One region of the Virgibacillus dokdonensis genome, then DNA from elsewhere that is predicted to be linked to it. Evidence: riboswitches for the same ligand, from Rfam matches in the RefSeq annotation. Region 1 holds a riboswitch; the other holds the start of a gene.
What was found. Region 1 has a riboswitch for thiamine pyrophosphate ahead of B2C77_RS03495 (IS4 family transposase). Riboswitches for the same ligand answer to the same signal wherever they lie in the genome.
Positions count from the first base shown of each region.

Region 1 (7,676 bases):
AAAAAAAGAGGGTGAAACCTATAATTATATGATGGATTAAGAGCTGTTTTTATTCACTTTACGCATGAGCTGATAACGATTTACAGGTCTGCCTACAGTTCCATACTGTAAGACAATTTCAACTGCACCCCCTTTTTCTAAATAATCTAAATACCTTCTTGCGGTAACTCGGGAAATTCCTATACAGGAAGCTGCTTCATCAGCTGAAATAGAACTATTTTTGCGTTCTAATAAGTTGGTAATTTGCTGTAATGTTTGCTTATTCAATCCTTTTGGAAGCGCATTCGCTTTATGGTTTGCTTCTGACCGCTTATTGATCCACAAGTCAATCATTTCTTGGTCAACTCTATCGTTGCCATAGAAATGAAAATGATAATCTCGATACTTGTTTAATGCCTCTACTAAACGACTATACTTAAATGGCTTTATAAGATAATCAAACGCCCCATGCTGCATCATATTGCGAACCATTTCCCTATCTTCTGCAGCAGAGATGACAATTACTTCCACATTTATATTGTGATGTCGAAGCGCCTTTATCGTTTGAATTCCATCTTGTTCAGGCATATAAATATCGAGTAATATAGATTGGGCTGATAGATTTGACAATGCTCGACACCTGTTTTTCCATCTCTTGCAGTAGCGACAACGATGAAATCGTTTACTTTTTCTACCATCTTTTTGTTTACTTCCTGCACCATGGGATCATCTTCAATGATAACAACTTTTACCTCTGTATTTTTACACATTCGTATCCCCCTCTCTTCGGACTTGATCCCGAATTCGGCCCCTTGTGATAAAATTGTAAAATGAAGCTTTCCTATAGCGAAAAAAACTTATGATAATGATGCCCGTTCAGCTATCATCCTACCAATCTCTAGCGAAGCTGTTGCAGCGGGCGAAGGTGCATTGCAAACGTGGAGCACATTTTTTCCGGGTATAATAAAAAAGTCATCAAGTAGTGTTCCATCTCGAAGCATAGCTTGTGCGCGTACACCAGATGGAGCTTTTATCACATCTTCTGTTTGGATTTCTGGAATAAAACGCTGCAAACTTTTTACAAATAATGCTTTATACAAAGAACGCGACATTTCCATTGCGCCCACCTTTATATTTGCCTTTGCTAATCGCCAAAATCCTGGAAATAACAAAGTAGCTAGTGCTTCTTTCCTATCTATGTCCCACTTATTGTATCCTTCTTTTTTAAGACTCCATACTGCATTAGGACCTGCATGCACTTCACCATGAATTCCTCTCGTCAAATGTACGCCTAAAAATGGATACTTTGGGTCTGGTACTGGATAGACCAAATTTTTTACTACATAATGTTTCGTTGCTTTTAATGTAAAATACTCCCCACGAAAAGGGATAATCTTTACATCCGCTAAAATACCCGACTGTTTAACCAATTGGTCGCTATGCAATCCCGCACAATTGATAACCTTTCTAGCGATCAAAGATTGATGATTCGTATCTATCGTTACTTCAAATCCTTTCTCATTCATTTGATGTGCTTGTGTATTTAAAAACAACTCAACTCCTTGGTTTGCGAGTAACTCTACTAATTTATAAGCCACCTGTTGATAATCCACAATACCTGTTGTCGGTATATACAATCCTCCTTCTGCTTGAACATATGGCTCATGATCAATAACTTCCTCTCTTTGTAATTTTGTTATTTGTAAACCATTTTTACAACCTCGGTGATACAGTTGATCCATAAACGGTAGTTCTCGCTTTCTTGTAGCTACAATGATTTTGCCACAAACTTCATGCTCCACCTCATATTTTTGACAAAATGCAATCATAGAATTTCTACCCCTCACCGCTAATTGGGCCTTTAAGCTACCAGGTTTATAATAAATACCACTATGAATGACCCCACTGTTTCTCCCTGTTTGATGAGCTGCCCATGCTTCTTCTTTCTCCAATACGGCAATGGATGAATGCGGATGCTTTGTTTTCAGCTGCCATGCAGTTGCTAAACCTACAATACCTCCACCAATAATAATGTAATCATACATGCACGAATTCCCCTTTCCTTCCTTCAGTTAGGTCTCTCCAATCTGTATATTCAACATATTATCTTAATTAAATAATTATTTCGAATTAAACGAGTTTTTAAACTGAACTTAACAACTTGAAATAAAGCTAAAGCACAAACAACTGTGCAATTTCACAATCAACATATATTTTTCGAATCTCCATATACTATTTAGTATGAAATGGACCGAATAACCTTTTCGAAAACAAATTTAAACAAAAGCATATATACTGCTATTTTCGATAGGGAAATGGTATTTACTGTGCAATTTAGTTATAAGCTTCAAACGAATTGGTTGTGAACTTTGACGTTCTATACTATAATTCACTATAACAAACTATAAAACCGCATAACTATTTGCACTAGGGGAGCTATTTTAGATGGCTGAGAGGATAATTTCTGACCCTTATTACCCGATCTGGATAATACTAGCGTGGGGAAGTGCAGTCAAAACCAGAGAGTACAACATACATAGTCTATTTGGTAAAGACTGCCTTCTTCACGAAAGCAGTCTTTTTTGTGGTCTAGGAAATTATCACTAGCGTTGCATAAATTTTTTATAAAGTAGTCAAGAAAAAACACCTTGTGTCAATACTAAGAATAATAGGAATTATCAATACAAAAACGCATAAAAAAACCTTATAATAAGGGAATGGTAGTCCTGTCCAAATCCCAAATTATAAGGAGTCTTTCATGGACAATCATACCATAAAAATGGTATTCAAGGAATACATTCATCCATTAGATACAAAAGTTATTCAAAAAATGATTGATATAGAAGGGGTAGACAAGTATGTGAAAAAGCTAGATACCATTGCCTATATTCGCTTATTTATTTACGCACAACTTAAAAAATCAGAAAATCTTGCAGTAATCAGTCAGTCTGTTTCACGCAAAAAAACGGTGCAGCGATTAGTAGGTATAGACAGTATCAGTAAGTCACAACTCTCGCGTAAGAATAGACAAATCCCACATGAAATACCAGAAGCTATTCTTCGTCATCTCATTCAAAAGGTACAGTATACACTAGGACCTGTGAAAGCAGGAAAGGCATTGCTTCAGCTGCATTTGATTGATTCATCGACTATTTCCATGTGTCTTAGTGGCTATGAATGGGCTGATTTTCGAGAAACAAAAGCCGGGATTAAAATGCACACTTCAATTAGGTTGTGCAATGATACGCTCTCGCTAGATAAGATGATTCTAACGCCAGCCCGACCAGCGGATGAGACACAGCTGGATGAATTAATTGTTTATCAGTTAGATGTGCTTCATGTATTCGATCGCGGGTACTTCAACTTTGCGAAGTTCGATGCCTATTCGGAAAAAGGAATAAAATTTGCAACGCGTATCAAAGCCAATACAGTGGTACACGTCGTGGAAGAGTTACTCGTGGATCCATCTTCTCCCATCACACGCCATGCCATGGTGACAATCGGAAACATGAAACATCCATTACAATTGATAGAGACAACAGATAGTAATGGCAAGCCTATTCGGATTGTGTGTAACGACGCCAAGCGCAGTGCGCAAGAAATCAGCGATATCTACCGAAACCGCTGGAAAATAGAGTTGTTTTTCAAATGGATCAAGCAACACTTGGTCATTACAACATTATATGGTAAGAGTGAAAATGCCGTTTATAATCAAGTCTATCTTGCAATGATTACCTTTTGCCTGATCATCCTAATGAAAAATAAAATAGGTTTCAAAGGAACCTTGCTGGAAATGTTGCGTTGGATAAAGGATGGTTACGATCAATCCATGGCAACCTTTATTTTGAAAGTGCGTAAAGAACCAGAGCGAGAGTCCAGTGGACGACGAAGGTGGGACAATGAGCGAATTTTTGCAGAGACCCTAGCACAATATGAGACAGGAGACGTGTTACACTTAGATGATTTAACATACGATCCATTCGTTTAAAAGTATATACTATTCAAAAAATGGATGAAGGGCTACCTCTCATGCCTGTTGTCTTTTTTTCATTGTGTACAAATAACATATATCAGAAAATTCTGTTACCTATGTCTCAAATGGAAAATTAACGCTTGACTTGAAGCATTACTTTTTATGCAACGCTAGTGGGAAATTATAAAATTTTGCAGCTGTGGATAAACTAACTAAGTTATTTAGCCACGTCCGGCTCCAGCGCCCAGCAACTAGGCGACTTCACGAAATCGCCTTACGATAAGTCATCATCGGTTCGTTCTAAATAGGAAGGCCGACTAAAGACGGGCTTGCCGGAGGGCGCCGACATACTCCTGTTGCAGGAGCATGATTCCTAAAACTTTCGTTGATTCGTTCCACTCGCTACGTTGCTAATCGGGCGCCCCGAGCCTTTGTTCTATGTGAAAACTTGTTTATAAAAGTTCAAAACGAGTTCCTTTGCTCTTGTAGCACAATTTCATCGCGGTACATTTATAAAACTATGATTCATAGAAGGAGGAAGAAAATTGAATAATCCATTTCATACTTGCCACAACAGTAGAATAGCTGGCTGTGATTTTGCCATTTATCCGATGACAGATCATTTTGTGGATGTTATTACAACAGCATTAAAAGAAGTAGACACATCTAAAGTTTGGGTGAAAACAACGGACATAGGCACATGTGTGAGAGGGAAAATCACCCATGTATTTGATGTCACAAAGGCTTTATTTCTTCATGCCACACAAACAGGTTACCATGTCGTATTTAGTGGTACCTATTCTATCGGTTGTCCGGGAGATTCTGATGGGGATGTATTTTTAGCTGAAGATGATCGACGATTAAACGAAGCAGAGAGCAATAAGATCAAACAAGAGGTAGCCGGAAAGTTTTCTCTCTATCCATTAGGTGGCGGCGACTATATGAATCTCATTTACGACCAAATTGAAGCCATGAAAAAGCAAAACATCCGCGTATCCTCCATTCATTACGCCACACGATTAGATGGAGATGGTAAGGATGTATTTAATGGCTTGGAACAAGTCTTTGTCAACATGGAACATAGTGGGTCTTCTCACACCGTTATGACGACGACAATATCAGCTAACAGTCCTTCTAAAAAGGATGTGAACAGCGATGACTAACTGGCGTTTAAAAGAAATTATTGTTATGGCTGTTTTATCGGTCGTATTTGGGATTGTCTATTTAGCTTTCCTCCCAGTAGGAAAGCTACTTGTATCATTTATGGGCCCCATTGGTTATGACTTTATTTTTGGGATTTGGTTTATCGTATCCATTATTGCGGCCTATATATTACGTAAACCAGGAGCGGCTTTTCTATCCGAAACAATTGCCGCTACGGTTGAAATGCTCTTAGGCAATGCGATGGGGCCAATAATTATTATTACTGGAATTATCCAAGGGCTTGGTGCAGAGACTGCTTTTGCTGCGACAAGATATAAACGCTATTCCTTATGGGTATTAATGCTTGCAGGAGTTGGGGCAGCAATTTTTAGTTTTGTTTGGGGCTATTTTCGTGGCGGATATGCTGCTTTAAGCACACCTTATGTGATTAGCATGCTCATCGTTAGAATGATCAGTGGCGCGATTATTTCCGGTGTACTTGGAAAAGCAATTAGTGACTCACTAGCTAAGACAGGTGTATTATCTAGTTTTGCCCTTGGAAAGAAAATAGATAAAGCGAGGTCCGTATCATGATTCAAGTGCGCGAACTCACACTTTGGTTTAACGAGCATGAACACCCTACTATCAACAAGCTATCCTTTGATTTGCGTTCTGGCGAAACGATGCTTCTACTCGGACCAAGCGGCAGTGGAAAAAGCACACTAACTTGTTGCTTAAACGGGATTTACCCTCGCGAACTTGATGGGGAAATAGCAGGAGATATCCATATCTTTGGGACTTCGATTCAAGATACGAAACCTGGAGAAATGAGTAAACATGTCGGTGTCGTCTTCCAAGATCCTGAAAGTCAATTTTGTATGTTGACGGTAGAAGATGAGATCGCTTTTGGATTGGAGAACATCGACACACCGAAAGATAAAATCGCCACAAAGATAGACGAAGTATTGCAGATGGTAGGCTTAACCGCTTATAAAGAAGCAAACATTCATTCTCTATCTGGAGGACAAAAGCAAAAGCTCGCGCTAGCGTGTATCCTAGCACTTGAACCCGACTTTATAATTTTAGACGAGCCAAGTGCTAATTTAGATCCACTAGCAAAACAGGCATTCATTCAAACGATGAAACATATTCAGGAAGATAAAAAAATTGGGCTCATTGTTATTGAGCATCAATTGGACGGGTGGGTCTCTTTCATAGAGAGAACCTTTATTTTATCCAAAGCAGGACATGGTATATTTGATGGTTCTTTAACAGAAGCGATTACAAAACATGCGGACCTTTTTCAATTAGAAGGCATTGCACTTCCGTCCATTACGGAACTCGCATTACAAGCGTGTCACAATAATCAAGCAGTTTTTTCAAAAATCCCTTTCACATACGAAGATTTTACAACGCATATGTCCTATTTGGATCAAACGTTTTTAGAAACGACTGCCAAAAAAAGTTGCGCATTGGAACCTATCATAGAAGTTCACAACGTAAAGCTTTCGAAAAAGAAACAAAAAATTCTACGTGACATTACTTTCTCTTGGGCAGGCCCATCCTTTATTGCGGTTACAGGGGCAAATGGAAGCGGGAAAACATCACTCACTCGTTTGTTAGCAGGGATAGAGTTCCCTTCAGCAGGAAATATATATGTAAACAATCGGTCCATTGATCAATGGAAGCAAAAAGAATTACAGCAACAAATTGGCTACGTATTTCAAAATCCCGAACACCAATTTATCACAGACCGTGTTTTTGATGAAATTGCATATACGTTACGTTTAAGAGCATATCCTGAAGCAACAGTTCAAGAAAAAGTGCATCAAACATTAGCAAGTTGTCAGCTACAAGGGATGGAAAATAGACATCCCTATACACTAAGCCAAGGGCAAAAACGTCGTCTAAGTGTTGCTACCATGATCGTAGATGAGCAAAACATTTTATTTTTAGATGAGCCAACATTTGGACAAGATGCTGCATCTACACGTGAACTGATGCATTTATTAGCAGCCCGCTATAAAAATGGGACGACCATTATCATGGTTACGCATGATATGGACCTTGTCGACAAATATGCCAATCGGGTTGTCGTATTAAAAAACGGGGAAATCGTAGCAGATGAAACGCCTACGCAACTGTGGGAGCGGCCACAGTTAAGTAAATGGAATTTAGATTACCCTACACGAATCAAATTAAAACGGCATATGGAGGGTTCTCATGTCTGCATTACTAAATAATTTAAACCCTAGTATAAAAGCAATTGCCGTGGTAATCGTTGTTTGTCTTTTAACCTTTGTATTTGATCCATTCACGCCACTTATTTATGGTATCGTAGTTATTCTGTTCACCTTTTTGTTTGGAAAAGTGAATTGGAAGCTATATATCGGTTATTATCTTATCATTTGCCTTTTATCCATTGGGATGCTTTGGACATCGATCGCCTTTGCAGATGAGCCAACGAACCCTGAGGTGACGACACAGTTTCTCTTTTGGGAATTGCCAAAAGAAAATGTCACCGTCGCCTTATCTTTAACTTTACGTATGCTAACATTTGCCGCCTTATCATTTATGTTCA
Region 1 is NZ_LT745763.1:373,577-381,252, reverse strand. It holds gene B2C77_RS03505 (response regulator) at 37-567, opposite strand; gene B2C77_RS21310 (response regulator) at 537-749, opposite strand; gene lhgO (L-2-hydroxyglutarate dehydrogenase) at 837-2,024, opposite strand; TPP riboswitch at 2,399-2,501, shown strand; gene B2C77_RS03495 (IS4 family transposase) at 2,738-3,967, shown strand; gene B2C77_RS03490 (YkoF family thiamine/hydroxymethylpyrimidine-binding protein) at 4,498-5,115, shown strand; gene B2C77_RS03485 (ECF transporter S component) at 5,108-5,689, shown strand; gene B2C77_RS03480 (ABC transporter ATP-binding protein) at 5,686-7,338, shown strand; gene B2C77_RS03475 (energy-coupling factor transporter transmembrane component T family protein) at 7,319-7,676, shown strand, end outside.

Region 2 (7,676 bases), 3.1 Mb from region 1:
ACAGAGTACGAATATTTAGCGGATGATCCGAATTTTAAAGTAATGCCAATTATGCTGTCATTAATTATTGGTGCATTCTTTGCTATTCTTAATGAAACATTACTTAATATTGCCCTTACGACATTAATGAAAGAGTTCCAAGTGTCTTTGACAACGGTGCAATGGATGGCGACAGGATTTCTTCTTGTGATGGGCATTGTTATACCTGCTTCTGCTGTTTTACTACAATGGTTTACAACAAGGCAATTATTTTTAGGGACAATGATTGTATTTACAGCGGGTACAACTATTGCCGCTTTCGCACCGTCATTTCCCATATTACTTACAGGTAGATTAATTCAAGCTGTGGGTACTGGTTTATTGATGCCAATTATTTTTAATGTGTTTCTGCTCATTTTTCCCCCACATCGAAGAGGGAAAGTGATGGGGACGGTAGGTCTTGTCATTATGTTCGCACCTGCAATTGGCCCTACCTTATCCGGCGTGATTGTGGAATATTTAGGATGGCGTTTTCTATTTATTACGGTTATACCGTTTACCTTGTTTTCTATAGCATTTGCTTATAAATATTTGGTAAATGTTTCAGAAACTACAAAACCAAAAGTGGATATTCTTTCGCTCGTTTTTTCTACGATAGGCTTTGGAACACTTATATATGGATTTAGTGCAGGTGGAGAAAAAGGATTCCTTAACCCAAGTGTGTACAGTTTCATCGTTATCGGTGTGTTGGGAATTACCATCTTTTCTTTTAGACAATTTAAGTTAAAGGAACCTGTTTTGGATCTTCGAGTATTTAAATATCCGATGTTTACGCACGGGATGCTGATGTTTTTAATTATTATTATGATGATGTTTTCTTCAGAAATAATCTTACCTATTTTTATGCAGGGAGCTTTAGCGTTTACTGCAGCTAAGGCAGGAATGCTATTATTGCCTGGTAGTCTCATTAATGGCGTCATGTCTCCTGTGATGGGACATTTATTTGATAAATTTGGACCACGTGTCATGATGATTCCTGCGACGATTATTTTAAGTAGTACGATGTTCTTGTTAAGTAGATTAAACGAAAATACAGAAGCATGGATGATTATTGTTGCTTATATTATTTTAATGCTCACTGTTTCTGCCATTATGATGCCAGCAGAAACAAATGGATTAAACCAGTTACCGAAACGGTTGTATCCACATGGGACGTCTGTGATGGCAACACTTCAGCCCGTAGCGGGGGCTGTCGGTGTTTCTGTTTTTATTAGTATGTTAAATGCTAGGCAAAGCCTTTATCTAAGTCAATCGGCAGCTCCAAATGATCCCGAAACAATAAATGAGGCAATGATTATAGGAGTAGAGTTTGTTTATTTTATTGCATTTGCTATTTCGATCATTGCGGTTATCTTAGCATTTTTGGTTTATCGAGCAGTTCCAAGTGAACAGTTTAGTGACGTAAAGCAACAAGGAAATCCTGAGAAACAGAGTAATGAGAATTAAATTAGAAAAGCGTTGCTAGAAGGTATTGACTCTAACGTAACGTTATCGTTTATGCTTTTTCTATAGGGTTTAGGGATTATAATACAAGGAAAATGACAGCTTTTACTATTAAAAAAATTAGGGAGGGATATAGGTTGCAAGTAAAGGAAGTTGCTGGTTTAGTTGGTGTTAGCATCCGTACGCTTCATCATTATGATGCCATTGGTTTGCTAAAGCCGGAACATACAACCGAAGCAGGTTATCGCATTTATACAGATGATGAATTGGAACGGCTACAGCAAATTTTATTTTATAAAGAAGTTGGCTTTCCTTTGAAAAAAATAAAAGCCATTTTAGATAATCCTATCTTTGATCAAGTTGAAGCGTTAGAAAAGCATCGCGAACGATTGCTTGCTAAACGAAGCCAAATTGATACGATGCTAGAAACGATTCAAAAAACGATTCAACATACGAAAGGGGAAATGAACATGAGCAACAAGGAACGCTTTGCAGGCTTTGATTTTAGTAACAACCCTTACGAGCAAGAAGCGCGTGAGCGTTGGGGGAATGAAGCTGTTGACAAAGCAAATGCCAAGATTAAACAATTAAAGGACGAAGAAAACTTGCAACAAATCATGAACGATTTGTATCGCAGGCTGGCAGAGATTCGTAATGAAGATCCTGCTTCAGACATTGCACAACAGCGAATTGGAGAATGGTATCAACTGTTAAATCATATAGGAACCTATTCTTACGACGCTTTTAAAGGCTTAGGAAAAATGTATGTAGAAGACGAACGTTTTCAGAGAAATATGGATCAATTTGGGGAAGGATTAGCCATTTTTATGCGTGATGCCATGGCAATTTACGCAGATCATCGTTAAAGCTTCCTAATGACAGATAAAGCCTCAGTGTGGGAGCGCATGGCCCGCTGAGACTGTAGAAATATGTAAAGTCGCTGAAGTTCATCTAATTTCGCTTGAGTTTCATGAAAAGTCGCTGAAGTTCACAAGCTAGTTATTCGAAGTTCCCAATGAGACGCTGAAGTTCACAATGATGGACGAGTTGCTACACCTTAAACCAATAAAAAAACAGTAGAATCAAAACGCTGCTGTTTTTTTATTGTCAAGGAGATTAGAAAATCTTGCAGCTGTGGATAAACTTACTAAGTTATTTAGCCACGTCTGGCGCAAGCGCCCAGCAACTAGGCGACTTCACTCCATTGCCCGAAGCTAAGTCGTCATCGGTTCGTACTAAATAGGAAGTCCGACTAATGATGGGCTTGCCGGAGGGCGCCGGCATACTCCTGTTGCAGCAGCATGATTCTTAGAACTTTCGTTTGCTTCGTTCCAGTCGCTACGTTGCTAACCGGGCGCCCCGATCCTTTGTTCCACTATAGGAAAGTATAAAAGTTTAAATGTTTATAGTATAAGAAAAACTATGCCATTCGCCATAAGACTTGGCGACAAGCCAAGTTTATCTAATTGGTTTGGCTTCCTTTATAGATTTGCGACTGCTGTTTGTATATCGGGAGCTTTAGTAACTGCCGATATAACAGAAACGCCATCAGCGCCTGCTTCCATAACAGCTGCTGCATTTTCAGTGTTAATTCCGCCTATACCAACAATTGGCATGTTGGGGTATAGCCGTTTTACTTCTGTTATAAAGCCTGTACCTACTGCCATCTTTGCATCTTCTTTTGTAGAAGTTGCGAAAATGGGGCCCACGCCAAGATAGTCGACGTAATCCAGCGGGCTGGCATGCAGTTCTTCCAGGTTGGAAACAGAAAGACCAATCCATTTATTTGGAAACTGTTGGCGCAATTCTTTTGCGTGCTTATCATCTTGACCGACATGTATGCCATCTGTATCTAAAACTGCTGTTAACTCTACATCATCATTAATAAAAAACGGAATGTTATGTTGGCGACAGATATTGCGCAATTCTTTTCCTAATAACGTTTTTTGTATGCCAGATAAAGCACCAGATCCTTTTTCCCGATATTGAAAAGCTGTAATACCTGCCTGAATCGCTTCTTTTAAAACTTGCTTCGGGTCTCGATCACAATTTTGGCTTCCCATGATGAAATATTTACGTAAAGCTTTTTGTAAATGCAAGCTTCTAGCCTCCTTATTTACTTAACGTTTAGCTCTTGCGAAAGACATATTACTTGATGTTAAGCTGATCTATTCCATTGGACAATGCGTCAATAAAGGCTGGAAGAAAGCTGCCAGAACCTTGAACATGCTCTTGATTAGCAGCATACTCGGCTGCTAATCCATAAAAATGTACGGCTGCAAATGCCTGTTCTTCTACTTTCGCATTTGTAGCTAGACAAGCTGCTATAATAGAGCCTAGCAAACAACCAGCACCTGTGATTTTTTCCAAATAGACATGCCCGCTTCTGTTTTCTATTACCGTTTCATTGTTACTACAAATATAGTCCGTCTCTCCTGTTACTACAGCAGTCGTATGATACATGTTGGCTACTTTTTTAGCAATCTCTTTTCCATCACCATCTCCGACAGATTCTACCCCCTTTACTTCCCATGGCATATCAACTAGCTTAGCCATTTCGCCTGCATTTCCTTTAATAACAGTAAATTGTACTTCTTGTAATAATTGTTTAACGACATCTTTACGAAATGATGTGGCGCCAATGCCAACAGGGTCTAGTACTACTGGGATGTCTTTTTTGTTGGCGGCTTTACCAGCAAGCTTCATTGCTGGTATCTCTGTCAATGTTGATGTACCAATATTTATAAGCACACCATTAGAAATGGACGCCATTTCTTCTGCTTCTTCTGTTGCTTTTGCCATAATCGGTGAAGCCCCAAAAGCTAGTAAACCATTAGCAGTAAAATTCATCACGACTTCATTTGTCAAATTGTGAATTAACGGATTGGCCTCCCTAACTTGCTCTATAATTGATGTATTCATTGTTTCACCCTTTCTTCACGAATTCCCCAATGGTTGGTAGGGCCGTTCCCAGCGCCTAATGGGAAAGAATGCTTAATAGCTGCTGTAACAAATTGTTTAGCCTCTTTTACCGCTTCATATAACGGCAGGCCTTTAGCTAAATGAGCGGTAATGGCTGCCGAGTACGTACAACCAGTGCCATGCGTACTTGTTGTGTCAAAGCGTTTGGAGTGAAAGGTATGCATCTTATGTCCATCATATAAATAGTCAATGGCATCTCCATGCATATGTCCACCTTTTACTAGGGCAGCCCGAGCACCATGTTTATCCACCATTTCTTTGGCTGCTTCTTGTAAATCGTTAACATCATGGATTTTGTTGCCAGTAATAAATTCTGCTTCTGGAATATTTGGCGTAACAACAGTTGCTAAAGGTAGAAGCTGTTCTTTTAAATAATCTCTTGCTTCTTCGGCAATTAAAGGATCGCCGCTAGTAGCAACCATAACAGGGTCCATGACGTAGTATGCGTCTGTACTAGTAAGTTGTTTTTGGATGACGCGCATCATCGATTCATTGGCAATCATGCCTGTTTTTAGACTGTGTACAGGCATGTCAGAAAAAACAGATTGCAATTGCTCATCTATCATATCAATAGGGATATGGTGGACATTTTGTACACCAGTTGTATTTTGTGCAACAATCGATGTGATGACGGACATACCATAAACAGTTAACTCTTGAAATGTTTTCAGATCTGCCTGAATACCTGCACCTCCACTTGGGTCAGTTCCTGCAATCGTTAATGCACATGGAATTGGTTTCAAATTATTCGCTTCCTTTCTTTATATAATTGCCAGTATATTTCGTGAACCATGATGGCTCATTTTCGAGCGAACTACTATCTAGAATGATTCCCAAACATATAAATAGTTATCATATAGTCTTGGACTTAAAGCCAGTTTAATACTGCCTTTGTATACGAATCAGCTTATCTGTATTCACGCGTGAAACAATAAACCACCCTAAAAAAGCTCCAGAAATGCTACTTGCTAAAAATGACGGGACAAAGAATAGAGCTCCGGCACTACTGTCCATGAATAAGCGAGCAATGGGTACGGCAAGCAAGGATCCTACAATTCCAGTCCCTATACTTTCTCCAATGACAGCCCATCGTTTCTTCTCAAATCTACGATACAGTAAAGCTGCAAACCATGCTCCTACCATGGCTCCTGGAAATGCTAATAAAGTTCCAAGTCCTAGCATATTTCGTAACAGACCAATCATAAAAGCTATTATTACAGCAGGTCCAGGTCCTAACGTAATAGCTGCCATCACATTAACAGCATGTTGCACGGGGTACGCTTTGGCAAATCCAGCAGGAAACCAAAGAAATTGTGCTGCTAGTGTGCCAATAGCAACAAAGACAGCCATTAATGTTAATGTGTATGTTTTTTTCATAGCATCACCTTGCTTTTGTCTATTTTACTAAGAGGAAAGTAGTGAAGAACAGCATTTTTAATAGAAGTTGCTGTAAGGTTTCTTTCATTCTAAACGGGAAGTCGTTGTCGACGAATAGAATAGAACAAAAGGAACAAGCATAACGCCATGTTACTTATCCTATAAACCTTATCTTTTCCTAACATGCAAAAAAAGTCAGACCCCAGACAGAACCTGACTTAGAAGAAGAAATATAGAAAGAGAATCTCTACTACTTCCCTCCGCTGGTCTTAACCAGATCAGGTCAATAAGAGTCAGAAGCTATTGCTTCTTCTCAGCCCATGATAGGCTCCCCTAGTAGTTCTTATAAAATATTCTACTAAAATATTAAACGCTAACACATCAAGCTTAACAAAATGGTAGATGTTTGTCATGGAAAAAGCTAGTACCTTTCCGCATCTTTATTACCTTGAATTGTACTTGCGTGGTTTAGAGATAGTTGTAAAGGGAAAATAATTGCCTGTTTTGAATAATGGCCTGCAAATCCACTTTCTATAAAATTACGGTCCATCTTTTATAGATGAAGTTAAAACATATTCAAAACTTTTAAAAGAAAGGTTAATAATTTCATGTGGACATGAATATGATAAGCATTACAAGATGGTTCTAAAATCCTAGTTTTTCATCGGTATATTAGAAACGCTTTCATGAAGAGGTGGTGACCTACTCCATGAGATTATAGAAGGATAAATCAGAAAGTGAAAGGAGGGGGAACAAATCTATTACAAAATAAGTAAATGCAAGATATTCCTTACAGGTGATAATGAACCGGGGAAAAAACTGTTTCAATAGACTGAATTTTTAGTTTGTTAACAAGATACCTATTTGCGAGTTTAAAATGTAAAGGCATGACAACATCCACCGCAAATATATGGCAAGAAACTATCTATTTCTAAAGTTGAGGTGCTTTAGAGTGGTGGAAATTTGTAAGAAACGAGGTGAAATCAGAATGTCCAAAGAAGTCATACTGGAACTAAAAGATGTCCATACGCATTTTTTTACGGAAAAAGGGGAGGTTCCCGCTGTGAATGGGGTTCGTTTATCTGTATGTAAAGGAGAGGTCGTTGGTATTGTTGGAGAATCGGGCTGTGGAAAAAGCGTCACATCCTTATCCATCATGCAATTAATACCTAGCCCGCCTGGCAAAATTGTAAGTGGTGACATTTATTTTAAAGGGGAAAATATCGTATCAGCTTCTCCTAAAAGAATGAAACAGATACGGGGAAATGAAATTGCTATGATTTTTCAGGAACCAATGACATCTTTAGATCCTTTATTTACCATTGGTAATCAAATGATAGAAGCGATTCGACTACACGAAAAAACAAGCAAAAAAGAAGCGCGTAACAAAGCGATTACATTATTAGAACTTGTTGGAATTCCTAGGGCAAATGCTATTGTCGCTAGTTATCCGCATCAATTATCAGGTGGAATGCGACAGCGGGTCATGATTGCAATGGCGATGGCTTGCGAACCAGATTTGTTAATAGCGGATGAACCAACAACAGCACTTGATGTAACGATACAGGCACAAATACTCGATTTAATGCGACAGTTAAATCAAGAAAAGCAGACAGCTATTCTGTTCATCACACATGATTTAGGTGTCGTTGCAGAGATTTGTGATCGCGTCGCAGTGATGTATGCTGGGCAAATCATCGAAGAAGGGACGACGAGAGAAATATTAAAATATCCTAACCACCCCTATACAAAAGGATTAATTCGTTCATTACCAAATGTGAAGAAAACAGAACAACAATTATATTCTATTCCAGGTACGGTTCCTAAGCCACAGA
Region 2 is NZ_LT745763.1:3,451,348-3,459,023, reverse strand. It holds gene B2C77_RS17715 (MDR family MFS transporter) at 1-1,485, shown strand, start outside; gene B2C77_RS17710 (MerR family transcriptional regulator) at 1,578-2,348, shown strand; gene thiE (thiamine phosphate synthase) at 2,964-3,581, opposite strand; gene thiM (hydroxyethylthiazole kinase) at 3,631-4,404, opposite strand; gene thiD (bifunctional hydroxymethylpyrimidine kinase/phosphomethylpyrimidine kinase) at 4,401-5,207, opposite strand; gene thiW (energy coupling factor transporter S component ThiW) at 5,344-5,841, opposite strand; TPP riboswitch at 6,080-6,186, opposite strand; gene B2C77_RS17685 (ABC transporter ATP-binding protein) at 6,830-7,676, shown strand, end outside.
Region 2: another riboswitch for thiamine pyrophosphate. It lies ahead of thiW (energy coupling factor transporter S component ThiW); the one in region 1 lies ahead of B2C77_RS03495 (IS4 family transposase).